One region of the Exiguobacterium sp. s46 genome, then DNA from elsewhere that is predicted to be linked to it. Evidence: predicted binding sites of a transcription regulator. Region 1 holds the regulator's gene; the other holds the start of a gene.
The links. Region 1 encodes Rex, which represses fermentation and respiration genes when NADH is low (regulators of the CRP and FNR family bind a similar motif). Its sites were predicted from a motif close to TTGTGAAATATTTCACAA; they were not measured.

Region 1 (7,450 bases):
TCGTCGGCTCATCGAGGACGAGGACGTTCGTCTTCCGGAGTTTCAGTTTCGCGAGCGCGAGACGTCCGCGTTCGCCACCGGATAACTCATGAACAATCTTGAAGACATCGTCACCGCTAAATAGGAATTGCCCGAGTACGGACCGGACTTCTTGTTCACGCATCAGTGGCCATTCGTTCCAAATCTCATCGATGACACGGTTCCGATCATTGAGTTCCGCCTGCTCTTGATCGTAATATCCGATCGAGACGCCGGTTCCGAAACGGAAATCACCGAAGAGGGGGCGTAAGCGGCCGACGAGGACTTTCAGGAGCGTCGACTTTCCGATTCCATTCGGTCCGACGAGTGCCAGCGATTCACCGCGTTGCAAGCGGAACGTGATGTCTTTTGAGACAGCTTCTTCGTAACCGATCGCCAGTTGATTGACTTGAAGAACGTCGTTCCCGCTCTGTTTTTCAATCGGGAAGGACAGGACCGTGCTACGCTCATCCCCATCTGGTCGGTCGAGCCGGTCGACCTTCTCGAGCCGCTTCCGGACACTTTGGGCACGTTTTGTCGTCGTCGCCCGGGCGATGTTCCGTTGAATGAAGTCCTGCATCTTCGCGATCTCTTCTTGCTGCTGTTCAAACTGCTTCATTTCCTGATCGTATAAGGCCGCTTTTTGCTCCAAGTACTTCGTATAGTTCCCCGTGAACTTACGACAGACATTGCGCGACAGTTCGTAGACGACATTGACGACTTGGTCGAGGAAGTACCGGTCGTGCGAGACGATCAGGACGGCACCACGATAACCACCGAGGTAGCTTTCAAGCCAAGCAAGCGTATCGATATCGAGGTGGTTGGTCGGCTCATCGAGAATGAGGAGCTCTGGTGCTTGCAGGAGCATCTTTGCTAAGGCAAGCCGTGTCCGTTGACCACCGGATAATGTCTGAATCCGGCGCGAGTAATCATCCGGATAAAAGCGCATGCCGTGCAAAACGGAGCGGATATTCGCTTCGAACTGATAACCACCGGCTTCTGAGAAGTCGTGTTGCGCTTGATCGTACGTCTTCAAGAGACGATCGTAAGCGACCGGGTCGTTCAAGATATGCTCCATGCCCATTTCGATTTCCATCCGGCGCAGTGTTCGTTCTTGTTCCTGGAGATGTTCGAAGACGGTCAGCATCTCGTTCCAGATCGTCTCATTCGATTCGAGACCACTGTCTTGCGCGAGATAACCGATTTTGACATCCTTGCCTTTCATGATGTCGCCCGAGTCATGACTGAGTTCACCAGCGATGATTTTGAGCAAGGTCGATTTACCGGCACCGTTTCGTCCGACGAGCGCAATCCGATCTCGCTCTTGTACTTCCAGTTTGATATTTTCTAAAATCGGCTCGACGCCGAATGATTTCGAGAGTTGATTGACTTGTAAGAGTATCATTTCCATCCATCCTTCCACCCTTTAGTCTATCACGAACAAAAGCGCAAGGTCCTGCGGAATATATTATTTGTGACTCTATGTGAAGTGGTTTACAATCAAGGAGAGTAGAAAGCTTTTTGCAAAGATTTGGGTGCCACGATGGATGTGGCCGAAGGGGGAACTGCAGGATGAATGGACCAGACACAAAAATTCCACAAGCGACAGCAAAACGGTTGCCGCTATATTATCGCTTCATCCAAAGTTTATACAATTCAGGCAAGCTCCGCGTCTCTTCTGCTGAGTTAAGCGAGGCGGTGAAGGTTGATTCAGCAACGATTCGTCGCGATTTTTCCTACTTTGGGGCATTAGGGAAGAAGGGGTATGGGTATAACGTTCAACATCTCTTAACGTTTTTCCGCAAAACCTTGAATCAAGATGAGGTGACGAATGTTGCCTTAATCGGGGTCGGTCATCTCGGAACAGCGTTTGCAAATTATAACTTTTTAAAGAATAATAGTACTCGGATAGTCGTTGCGTTTGATGCGGACGAAGAGAAGGTCGGAACAACGACGCATGACGTTCCAATCTATCATGTTTCGGACATGAAAGAACAAATCGAAGCGAATCAGGTCGATGTTGCCATCTTGACGGTTCCATCGCAGTTCGCACAGTCAGTAGCGGATGAGTTAGTCGAGTATGGTGTGACAGGCATCCTGAACTTTACGCCAGCGCGGTTGAACGTGCCAGCGAGCGTCCGGGTCCATCACATCGATTTATCGATCGAGTTGCAGTCGTTAGTTTATTTCATGAAGCATTATTCGCAATCAGCTGAAGGAGTGAAATCATAATGGAAAACCTTATCCCGCTCACACTAGGTATCGGACCAGCGAGCATCGGATTAATCGCGGTCGTCGCGTTGATCATCTTCGGACCGAAGAAGTTACCAGAATTCGGACGCGCTGCGGGTCAGACATTGAAAGAGTTCAAGAATGCCACGAACGGCATCATGGACGACGATAAAAAGGACGAACCGAAAGAGAAGTGATTGAATCATGACGGTTGATCAAGAGCAAAGCATGACGTCGCACCTTGACGAACTGCGCAAGCGGATCGTCTGGTCGCTTATCATCGTCGTCGTCCTGTTCGCTGTCGCATTTCCGCTCGTCCGACCGCTCGTTCGCTTCTTGCAAGCGGACTTAAAAGAGCTCGGCATCGGTTTGAATGCCTTCAACGTCGCCGATCCTTTAATGTTGTATTTGAATCTTGCGTTCATCATTGCGCTGATTTTAGCGTCACCGTTCTGGATGTATCAACTCTGGGCATTCGTCCGACCAGGACTTTATGACAAGGAGCAAAAAGCGACATTGACGTATATTCCGGTCATCTTCTTTCTATTTTTGGCTGGCGTAGCCTTCTCGTATTTCTGGTTGCTTCCCTTCTTGCTTGAAGTCTCAACAGATCTCGGGAAAGAGCTCGGAATCGAACAAGTCATTGGAGTCGAGAACTACTTCAGTTTCTTAATCCGATTGACGATGCCGTTCGGTCTTCTGTTCCAATTGCCGGTCGTGACGATGTTCCTGACGCGTCTTGGTCTCGTGACGCCATATTTCATGCGAAAGAATCGGAAATATGCGTACTTTGTGCTGTTCGTCGTTGCGGCATTGATCGCACCGCCGGATGTGACGTCACACTTGATGATCTCGGTGCCATTGTTCGTTCTCTATGAGATCAGCATCTTGATTTCTGCGCGGACGTACAAAAAGGTCTTGATCCTCGAGCAACAGGCAGAGCTTGAACGACAGGCGGACTTGATGCGTGAATTGAATAAATGAATCGTGAATTCCTTCCGACGATTTTGGAAGGGATTCTTTTTTATGAAAGCGTTCTTTTTATATTGATAAAGCAGTTAGTGATGCGTATACTAAAGATAATTCATGGGGGCTTAGCTCAGCTGGGAGAGCGTTTGGCTGGCAGCCAAAAGGTCGTCGGTTCGATCCCGATAGTCTCCACCAATACCAAATATCTAACTCCTCGAAGCGTCGAGGAGTTTTTATTTTACTCCCAGTTAAATTCCTTACAAATATAAAATGTCATGTAAAACAAATAAATTAAAAAAATAGACAAATATAAATTGTTTATTTCCATTAAATTCATTAAACTAAATATACAGAATTTTCGTTTAACTGTTTTATCAGTAGTACTACTATGGTTTTACAGAAAAGGGGAAAACGAACGCATGAAGAAGAAGATTGCACTTATGGCAGCCGTCTTAATGACGTCTTCCAATCTAGTCAGTGCGCAAGGTGCACTGTCGTCGCAAGACAAAGCAACGGGTCAAAAACCGCAAGCGCTCTCGCTGAAGAAATCGGGGCAAGAGAAGAACTACAAACAATCGGATAAAGTCCGTGTCGTCATCGAGATGGAAGAGAAGCCGGCGATTCAAATCGCCCAGGCTCAAAACAAGCGGTATAGCACATTGAGCAATGCCGAAAAAGAGTCGATCAAAGATCGCCTCGTCAGCGTCCAAAAATCGGTCAAGTCAGCCATCGCTAAAAAATCAATTCCCGTTACATATAAGGAGAGCTTCACGACCGTCATCAACGGATTCAGTGGTGAAGTTAAGTTCGGCGACATCGAAGACATTAAAAAACTCAACGGAGTCAAGAGCGTACATATCGCCCATGAATACGCGCGTCCGGAAGTTGCTAAAGGTGCAAAGCCAGACATGCTGTACAGCAAGGACATGGTCAATGCGAAGGAAACATGGCAGGACTATGGTTTTAAAGGGGAAGGAACAATCGTTGCCGTCATCGATACGGGAATCGATCCATCGCATAAGGACATGGTCTTGAGCCCTGAGACGAAGATCGATTTGACTTCTTCGAAAGTCGATAGTGCGAAAGAAACAAAAGGTTTAAAAGGAAAATACTTCACGGAAAAAGTACCGTACGGCTATAACTATGCCGATCACGATAGCGAAATCCGTGATTTAGGTGCGGGCGCATCGATGCACGGGATGCACGTCGCGGGTACGATCGGAGCAAACGGCGATGAAGCAAACGGCGGCATCAAAGGGGTCGCTCCGGAAACACAACTCCTCGCGATGAAAGTCTTCGGAAACGATCCAGGAATGCCATCGACATTCAGCGATATCTACATTAAAGCGATCGATGATGCGATTGCACTCGGAGCCGATGTCATCAACATGAGTCTCGGATCGACGGCATCGTTCGTCAATGCAGATGATCCAGAACAACGTGCAATCGTCAACGCGATGAACAACGGTATCTTGTGTGCGATTTCTGCTGGTAACTCGGCATTCGCAGGTCATGGTGCAGGTAACCCGTACACAGCGAACCCGGATATCGGTGTCGTCGGTGCCCCAGGTTTAACGAGCCAAGCACTCCAAGTCGCATCACTCGAAAATACGAAATTGACACTCGAAGGCATGGCGCTGACGATTGACGGTCAGGATGCTGGTTATTTGGCATACCAAAAACAAGATTCACCGAATCCGATTGCTGTCTTCGATAAAGAGAAGAAAGATGTCGTCTATGTCGGTGACGGTCAAGCTTCGAACTACGAAGGCAAAGACGTCAAAGGGAAAGTCGTCTTCGTCGTGCGTAACGGTGGTTTCAACTACGGTATGATCCAAGCAGAAGCTGAGAAGCAAGGGGCAGCAGGTGTCATCGTCCGCGGTCGAGTCGATCATGGGGATTACGTCAGCATGGCGCTCAACAATCCGACGATTCCACTCGTCACGCTTAGCATCGCAGACGGAAACGATCTTGAAGCAAAAGCAAAAGAGGGCAAGGCAATCGCTGTCACGTTCGACGGAAAAGCAGTCTCAGCCGATAACCCGGTCGCAGGACAAATGTCTGACTTCACGTCTTGGGGTGTCACACCAAGCCTTGACTTCAAGCCAGAAATCACGGCACCAGGTGGAAAAATCTACTCAACGCTCAACGATAATGAGTATGGTGTCATGAGTGGAACATCGATGGCGGCACCACACGTTGCTGGTGGAACGGCACTCGTCATGCAACGGATCGCGAAGGACTTTAAAGTCGATGGTGCGACACGCGTTAAGCTCGCGAAGAACATCTTGATGAACACGTCGCGTCCGCAACTCGATCAAGGAAAATACAATGCGCAGCTAAAAACAGGCAACTTCTACTCCCCACGTCGTGAGGGAGCTGGATTGATGGATCTTCGTGCTGCCATGAAGACACCAGTCGTCGTCACAGAGACGAAGTCGGGTGAAGGTAAGGCATCCTTGAAGGAAGTCGGCGAGAAGTTCACGTTCACGCTTGATTTGAAAAACTACAGCAGTGAAAAAGTGACATATAAGTTAGCCGGAACGGTTCAATCGGATCTCGGTGCAGAAGGATCGAACTTCCTCGAAGCAAACGGCATCTTTAAAAAGGGAACGATCGGTACAGTGGATGCAAACAAAGGCACATATCCGATCTCATTCGCAGTTGGCTCGAAGAAAGCAAGTTCGGTCTCGATTAATCCGAAGAGCTCAACGAAAGTCAGTGTATCGGTCGATCTGAAGGATACAACGGACTGGGCAAACGAACTTCCGCTCGAACAAGTCTTTGAGAACGGCTACTTCGTCGAAGGATTCGTCCGTCTGATCGATACGAAGAGTAAGAATCCAGAATTGACGGTTCCTTACGTTGGCTTTAAAGGAAAATGGGATCAAGCTCCGATTCTAGACGCACCATTGTACGATGAAGACAACACGTTCTATGGTTTGACAGGTCTAGCGACAGAAGTGAAGGATAACTTCGAATTCCTTGGCGCAAACGCTGCTGGAGATGTCGTCGCGAACAAAGTTTCGTTCTCACCAAACAACGATGGTAGCGCAGATGAAGCCTTCCCGATCATCTCGTTCCTCCGTAATGCGAAAAAAGTCGAGTACTCGATTCTTGACCGGAATAAAGCAACGCTTCAGAAGCTCGATACGCAAACGGACGTCGTCAAGAACTACTACGATAGCGGTTCAGAGGACGGATACACACCAGTCACAAGCGCTGCTTGGGACGGAACGATCAACGGGAAACCGGTCAAGGATGGTCTTTACTACTACAAAGTCAAATCCGTGATCGATTATCCAAATGCAAAATGGCAGTCGAATCTCTTCCCAGTCTATATCGATACGAAAAAACCAGCTGCAACTGTGAAGTGGGATGCGTCGAAATCAACGCTCTCGTGGACAGCAGGTGACCAAGGAACAGGTGTCGCGTCATACGATATTCTCGTCAATGGTAAGAGTGTCTTGAAACAACCGCTTGCTGCAACAGAAAAAGCGTACACGTTGACGGATCTTCCAGAGCGCGCGAAGATTGCCTTCGTCGTGAAGGATTATGCAGGAAACAGTGTGAAAAAAGACGTCAACACGACAGGTGTCGATAAAGCGGTACCGAACGTTCAAATCGATACACCAGTCGCACTTGGTCTTGCGACATCAAAAGTCATCAACATCGCAGGTCACGTCTCTGATGAATCAGGCATCAAATCGTTCAAAATCAATGGTAAATCTGTCAAACTTCGCTTCGATGCGGCCCAACAAAACTATGCGTTCAGCCACGACGTGACGTATACGACGGATGGCGTCAAGTCATTCAAGGTCGAAGCGTACGATGGTAAAGGAAACCGTGTGGCGTTCAGTCGTCAAGTCATCATCGACACAGAATTACCGACGATTCGCGTCACAGCACCAAAAACCGTTTCAAGCAAAACAAAAACAGCTGAGATGAAGATCGTTCTTCGCGATAACTACAGCGAATTACGCTTTGACTTCAACGGTAGCGCGGAATACCGCCGGACGTTCAAAGAGCCGTACGAGATGAAAGCCTTCAAAAAGACAATCACGAAAAAAGTGACGCTCAAGAAGGGGAAAAACACGTACAACTTGAAACTGAAGGACCTCGGTGGACACGTTGTTACGAAAACAGTCGTCATCACGAAAAAATAAGAAACAAAAGATGAAGCCAGGCGGAAATCCGTCTGGCTTTTCTTGCGTGCCGAAGCGCCTTGAAG
Region 2 (7,450 bases), 1.7 Mb from region 1:
TGTTGATCTTTAAGAAGAAGGACGGCACTTGTCCTTTTTCAGCCAATGCATAAATCATCCGGCTTGCGCTGAAGATCCCGGAGTTACAACCGGATAAAGCGGCCGTGATGACGACGAAGTTGATGATACCGGCAGCAATCGTGACACCGACCTTGGCGAATGTCGCAACGAACGGACTGCCGAGATCCGACAACTCATTCCATGGATACACCGTGACGATGATGAAGATGGATCCGACGTAGAAAATCAAAATTCGCCAGACGACACCATTGATTGCCTTCGTGATGTTCTTTTCTGGATCTTTCGTTTCTCCAGCTGTCACGCCGATCAACTCAACACCGATGTAAGAGGCGAAAACGATCGAGAGCGCAAAGAAGAAGCCGGTGAAACCATTCGTGAAGAATCCACCGTTCGCCCAAAGATTCGAGAAGCCGACCGGGTTTCCGTCATTCCCTAGACCAAAGAAGATGATTCCGAATCCGGCGACGATCATCAGAAGAATCGTTATTACTTTGATTGAGGCGAACCAGAACTCGAGTTCACCGAACATCTTGACGGAAGCGAGGTTCGCGAGCGTCAAGAGAATGATGACGACGACGCCTGGAATCCAAGTCGGTAGCTCCGGCCACCAGAAGCGTAGATAGGTTCCGACAGCGATGACTTCACTCATCCCGACGACGACCCAGTTGAAGATATTACTGCTTGCTGTCAAGAAACCAGCTGCTGGATGGATATAGTCGTTTGCGAACTTTGCGTACGAACCACTGTGAGGATGGGTGTAGACCATCTCACCAAGTGCCCGCATGATGAAAAAGATAAAGACTCCTGCTAGCATGTACGCGAGTAAGACGGATGGTCCCGTCCAAGCAATCGTACTTGATGCCCCAAGGAAAAGACCGACCCCGATCGTTCCTCCGAGTGCAATCATTTGTACCTGTCGTGCTGTTAAATCTCGTTTCAAATTCGAACTCATCATTTCCCCCAAAAAAATTCTGTGACGTCATAATGTTCAGACAATTTGTCCGAATAACTATAACGCTGAGTATACTATCCTCAGATAGAACTCGCTAGTCTTTTTGAAAATTTGGGTTAGAGGTTTTCAAAAGTAAAAAGATTATGAAACAACTGTGTAATGGCTTTCATTTGCCTGCTAAGAGAGAGACAAGTCGCTGGCCGAGTCTCCCGAAATATAGGTGTTCCGAGGTCGCTAGTACGATCAAGTCATTACGCATTGTAAGGTCACCTGACAGGGTATTTCCCTGTTCTGTCATGAATCGAATCGAACGAACACTTTCAAAGAGCGTACCTTTCCGTTCGAGTAAATGTGCTTCATCAGAATTTGCGGCAAGCAGAAAATTGTCGTACCGAGCGAACTGAGAAAAGGCGATCGTAGGTGCCTCACAGACGAGATCTTCCTCTTGATCGATACAAATGAAACGGTAATCAGAGTAGTAGAAGAACCAGATTTCTTTTGATGAACAGACGTTTAAGGCGTAACAATCATCAATCGGGTATTGACGGTTTTTATATTTTACTTCGCCCGTATCGTCAAAAGCGACGAGACCAAAGGCACCATTTGAACTGGTTACGGCGTCAGCATAGACACCTTCGTCAAAATAACTGACCCAAATCCACCCTCGTTCATCGATTTGCATGTTTTGAATCCCATCATCTAAACAAAATTGATTGACTAGATTTCCCTGAACATCATAAATAAAGGCATTCGGCAACCACGTTCCGTCTACGTCATCATCGCAACGGGAAGCGACGAGTAACAAACGTCCATCCGGAAATCGATCGACGAGCGAAAAATCAATTTCGCTTTTTTTAACGATCGTCGTCTTACGCCAATCATCCTTCAATTGATGAATGGAAAGGACGTGTTCATTGCGTGCTTCGTCGAGGGTTTCTTCGACGATTAAAATATGTCCGTCGACGGTGATCCCGGTCGCGACAGGATGACCCGCCCGATAGGATGCAGTCAAACGACGTAACGGAAAATGAGCAAGTGGGGATGTGAGCATGGCGGGACCTCCTGTTTGTTTAAAAAAACAGTCCGTCGTCAGACAGACTGCTAGTTGTTCAAACCGTTCGTTGACGGCGTTTGTAGATGACATAGAAGATGATCAAGACGACGGCAGCGATTAGGACACCGTTCGTGTACGGTGCAGCGACTTCCTTGATCGAGCGCCAGTTCGTTCCGAGCGTTTCACCAAGATACAGGAACAAGATCGACCACGGAATGATCGCAAGCACCGTATAAAGAGAAAACTTCGTTTGATCCATCTTGGCAAGACCTGCCGGAATCGAGATGGCATGACGGACGACCGGGATGAAACGGGCGCCAAAGATGACGCCTTGTCCGTACTTTAAGAACCAACGCTCGGCTAAATCCAAGTGATGCTCTGAGATCAAAACATACTTTCCATATTTCAGAATAAGGGGACGACCGCCGTAGCGAGCGAACCAATATAAGAATAATTGCGAGAATAATCCACCGATGACGGCAGCGACGATGGCGAGCGGCCAGCCGATCGTTCCTTGGGAAATCATGAATCCACCGTAAGAGAGGACGATTTCACTCGGTATGATTTCAATCATCAACCCGAGGGCGATGCCGAAATATCCGAGATCGGCAAGCGAAAGCAAAATCTGGTTGACGACTTGAGATAACACGTTAGACAACTCCTTTGTATCAGTTCATTCCTTTATTTTAGAGAACCGAGGACGAAATGAAAAGGAAAAAAACGGAGACAATTTAAAAGACGGATCCGCGATGACAGCGAATCCGTCTTGTTTTTATAATACAACCGCAGCGATCGTACCGAAGATGAGTAATGGAATATTGTAGTGCAGGAACGTCGGAATGACCGTTTCTCGCATGTGATCGTGCTGACCATCAGCATTCAAACCACTCGTTGGTCCGAGTGTCGAGTCAGACGCCGGGCTACCCGCGTCACCGAGAGCACCGGATGTTCCGATGATGGCAATCGTCGCTTCTAAGCTGAATCCGTACTGGATACAAAGTGGAACGAAGATGGCAGCGATGATCGGAACGGTCGAGAAACTCGAGCCGATCCCCATCGTGACGAGAAGACCAATCAAGAGCATGACGAAGGCGGCAACGAGTTGTGAATCGCCCATCAACGCTTTCGAATTCTCGACGAGTGGCTCGATATCGCCCGTCTTACGCAAGACGTTTGAGAAACCGTTCGCTGAAATCATGACGAAACCGATGAATGACATCATGCGCATACCGCGTGTAATGACGTCATCGGCTTCACTGAAGCGAACGAGACGAAGCAGCAAGAAGAGAATCAACCCCGTCGTCGCAGCGAGAATCATTGATCCGGTCTGTAGTTGTACGATCAAGGTCGCGATGACGACGACTCCACTTAAGACAAGCTTCGTTTTCGTGATGACCGGAATTTCATAATCGTCCGGTGCGATGTCGCGAATCTCATACGTCCGCTCTTTCCGGTAGGTGTACAAACCGATCAAGAGACCAACGACCATTCCGAGTGCTGGAATCGCCATTGCTTCGATGACGGAAGCTCCAGCAGTATCGAGACCATTTGCCTTCAGGTTCTTCAGCAAAATCTGATTGAGGTAAATGTCTCCGAATCCAACCGGTAAGAACATGTACGGTGTCACAAGACCGAACGTCATGATGATCGCTATCCGGCGTCGATCGATCTTAAGCTGAGAAAAGAGACCGAGCAACGGCGGAATGATGATTGGAATGAATGCGATGTGGATCGGCAACACGTTTTGTGAACTGATCGCAAGCAAGAGAATCGCGAACAAGATGAATCCTTTTAATTTTTTGACGGAAGCGGCACTTGCGTTACCACGCGAACGCGCAATCAAAGAGTGAGCAAGTGCATCCGGTAAACCTGTTTTCGAGAGGGCGACGGCAAATGCACCGAGCATCGCGTAGCTAAGGGCGATTTCTGCTCCGTCACCAAGACCACCGGAGAATGCTTTTGTCGTCGCAGTCAGGTCAAGACCACCGACAAGACCACCGGCAAACGCACTGATGACCATCGCGAGCACGATGTGGACGCGGAAGATCGCTAAAATAAATAGTAAAAAGACGGCAAACAATACGGCGTTTATCATTCAGTAAAACCACACTTTCTTTTGTTATCACTGTACTATACTAAAGTATCTTACAGCCATGTTGGAATGCTGTCAAGAGTAAAAGTCTGACCTCGTAATCAAAAGATGAATGATACGCTTTTTAGCTCTCCACAAGAAGTTACATTCTGTTATACCCCGAAGCATGAAGTGAGAAGCGTTTTGATCACTGAAAATGACTCATACAAAAAACGTGCCATCCTTCTCCGTTACGAGAAAATATGGCACGTTATTTTTAAATTAAGACGGAGTAGAATATCCGAATCTATTTGCGTTTCTTCTATAGAGAGTGATCAGCAATCGACGACGTCGAGCTTACCAGTCCCTGGATCGATGACGAGTCCGTGAACGTTCGTCCCAGGTGGTAGTAATGGGTGGTTCTTCACGAGGCTGACCGAGTGAGCGACGCTTTCTTGAACTGACGTGAAACCACGCAACCATTGATTCAAATCAACGCCAGATACTTCGAGCGTGTGAAGAATCTGTTGGTCGATGCCCCGATCCTTCATCTCGTTGATCATGTGGTTAGGATCAATCGTGCTCATGCCGCAGTCGTGGTGACCGATGACGACGACTTCTTCAGCACCAAGAGCATACAACGCGACGAGAATCGAGCGCATGACGGAACCGAATGGGTGCGATAGGATAGCACCGGCATTTTTGATGATCTTCGCATCCCCGTTCTTAAGACCAAGTGCGTGTGGGAGGAGCTCCGTCAAGCGGGCATCCATACACGTCAGGATGACGACCTTTTTGTCTGGGAACTTATCCGAGACGAACTGTTCATACTGTTTTTCGGCGACGAATCGCTCGTTGAAGGCTAGCATTTCCTGTACAACTGACATTCAAGTGTCCTCCTTTAGTGGTAGCTCTTAATATGTACCCCATATCAGAATACAAGATGATGAAACGGCTATCAAGTCACGAAAATGCGAGGTGTGACAAATCGCACACATCTATGTACATGAAGCAAAACGATGAAAAAGAGGAATTCACAACAGTTGTAAACGCTATCAAAGGTGTGATGGAATTCACAGGATGGTCATGCACAAAACAGGAAAAAGGGGTTATGATTGATTTGTGAAGGAAAGCACAAACTATTGAAAAACAGCTTGGCATTCCTGACATAATGGTTAGCAAATCAAACTCAGATTCGTTCCACGACAGGGAGGAAACCACTCATGGCTGTGAAAGAAAAAACAAAATCGACGGCAACGCCGGTCGAACAAGCAGTTGGACAAATCGTTGAAAAAGGGCAACGCGCATTACAAGAATTACTGACATTCGATCAAGAAAAAATCGACACGATCGTCCGGGATATGGCACTTGCCGGACTTGAACGGCACGTCGAACTCGCTCGTCTCGCGTCAGAAGAGACGGGACGCGGTGTCTTTGAAGATAAGATGATTAAAAACATGTTTGCGACAGAATACATCTACAACAGTCTACGTCATGAAAAAACGGTCGGGATTTTAGAAGAAGATGTCCAAAACGGCATCACATATATCGCTGAACCCGTCGGTGTCGTCTGTGGTGTCACACCGGTCACGAACCCGACATCAACGACGATGTTCAAAGCATTGATTGCGATCAAGACGCGCAACCCGATCGTCTTCGCGTTCCACCCATCGGCACAACGTTGTTCCGTTGAAGCAGCGAAAACACTCCGCGACGCAGCCATCAAAGCAGGAGCACCGAAAGACTGTATTCAATGGGTCGAAGAACCATCACTTGAAGCAACGAAAGTCTTGATGAACCATGAAAAAATCGCCATGGTCCTTGCGACAGGTGGAGCAGGAATGGTCAAATCGGCGTATTCAACAGGTAAACCGGCACTTGGTGTTGGACCAGGGAACGTTCCGTGTTACATCGAACAGTCTGCGAAAGTCAAACGGGCAGTCAGCGATCTTGTTCTTTCAAAAACGTTTGATAACGGGATGATTTGTGCGTCTGAGCAAGCCGTCATCGTCGACCAAGAGATTTATGCGACGGTTCGTGCGGAAATGGAAGCACTCGGTTGTTACTTCTGTACACCGGAAGAAAAACAACGCCTCGAATCACTCGTCATCAAAACCGATACGTGTGCCGTCAACGCGGACATCGTCGGGAAACCTGCGACATGGATCGCAGAAAAAGCCGGAATCGATGTTCCGGAAACAACGGTCATGCTCGTCGCGGAACTCGAGCACGTCGGAGCAGCAGAACCACTGTCTCATGAAAAACTCAGTCCCGTCCTCGGTGCGTACCGCGTCGCTTCAACCGAAGAAGCGTTTACGATTGCCGAACAGATGCTTGAAATCGGTGGTCTCGGTCATACAGCCGTCATTCATACGACGAACGATGACTTGATGACAGCGTTCGGACTCCGCATGAAAGCCTGCCGGATCCTCGTCAACAGCCCATCTGCTCATGGCGGAATCGGTGATCTGTACAACGAGTTGACACCATCACTGACACTCGGTTGTGGATCATACGGGAAAAACTCTGTTTCTGAAAACGTGACAGCGAAGCACTTACTCAACGTCAAAAAGGTGGCGAGACGACGCGTGAACATGCAATGGTTCAAGGTCCCTGAAAAAATCTACTTCGAAAAGAACTCCGTTCAGTACTTGCGGTCGATGACTGACGTCTCACGTGTCATGATCGTGACGGATCCAACGATGGTACAGTTCGGGTATGCCGATAAAGTAATTCAAAACTTACCACAGTCCGTCAGTTACCGGATCTTCGACCAAGTCGAACCAGATCCATCGGTGACGACTGTTCAGACAGGTGCTCAAGCGATGCGTGATTTCAAGCCTGACTTGATTATCGCCCTCGGTGGTGGTTCAGCGATGGATGCTGCAAAAGGAATGTGGCTCTTCTATGAACAACCGAACGAAACGTTCTCAAACTTACGTCAAAAATTCCTCGATATCCGCAAACGGGCGTATCAATTCCCGACACTCGGTCGTCAAGCGAAGTTCGTCGCGATTCCGACGACTTCTGGTACGGGTTCAGAAGTAACACCGTTTACCGTCATCACGGATAAAGAGAAAAACGTCAAATACCCGATTGCTGACTATGCATTGACACCAGACGTCGCAATCGTTGATCCAGAATTCGTCATGACCGTCCCAGCTTCAATCACTGCTGATACCGGAATGGATGTCTTGACGCATGCGACAGAAGCATACGTCTCGGTGCTTGCGAACGACTACACGGATGGACTGGCACTCAAAGCAATCAAGATGATCTTCGACTACTTGCCACGAGCATATGCTAACGGATCAGACGCTGAAGCACGCGAAAAAGTGCACAATGCGTCAAC

Region 2: a site for Rex is predicted at 5,219-5,236, ahead of adhE (bifunctional acetaldehyde-CoA/alcohol dehydrogenase). Genes of this name have one in related genera too.

Annotation. Positions count from the first base shown of each region.
Region 1 is NZ_JACSMY010000001.1:2,224,601-2,232,050, reverse strand. It holds gene KNQ08_RS11495 (ATP-binding cassette domain-containing protein) at 1-1,423, opposite strand, end outside; gene KNQ08_RS11490 (redox-sensing transcriptional repressor Rex) at 1,591-2,250, shown strand; gene KNQ08_RS11485 (twin-arginine translocase TatA/TatE family subunit) at 2,250-2,447, shown strand; gene tatC (twin-arginine translocase subunit TatC) at 2,455-3,234, shown strand; tRNA gene KNQ08_RS11475 (tRNA-Ala) at 3,339-3,414, shown strand; gene KNQ08_RS11470 (S8 family serine peptidase) at 3,639-7,385, shown strand.
Region 2 is NZ_JACSMY010000001.1:562,502-569,951, forward strand. It holds gene KNQ08_RS02875 (amino acid permease) at 1-976, opposite strand, end outside; gene KNQ08_RS02880 (hypothetical protein) at 1,140-2,024, opposite strand; gene uptA (undecaprenyl phosphate transporter UptA) at 2,083-2,676, opposite strand; gene KNQ08_RS02890 (Na+/H+ antiporter family protein) at 2,800-4,119, opposite strand; gene KNQ08_RS02895 (beta-class carbonic anhydrase) at 4,434-4,985, opposite strand; gene adhE (bifunctional acetaldehyde-CoA/alcohol dehydrogenase) at 5,322-7,450, shown strand, end outside.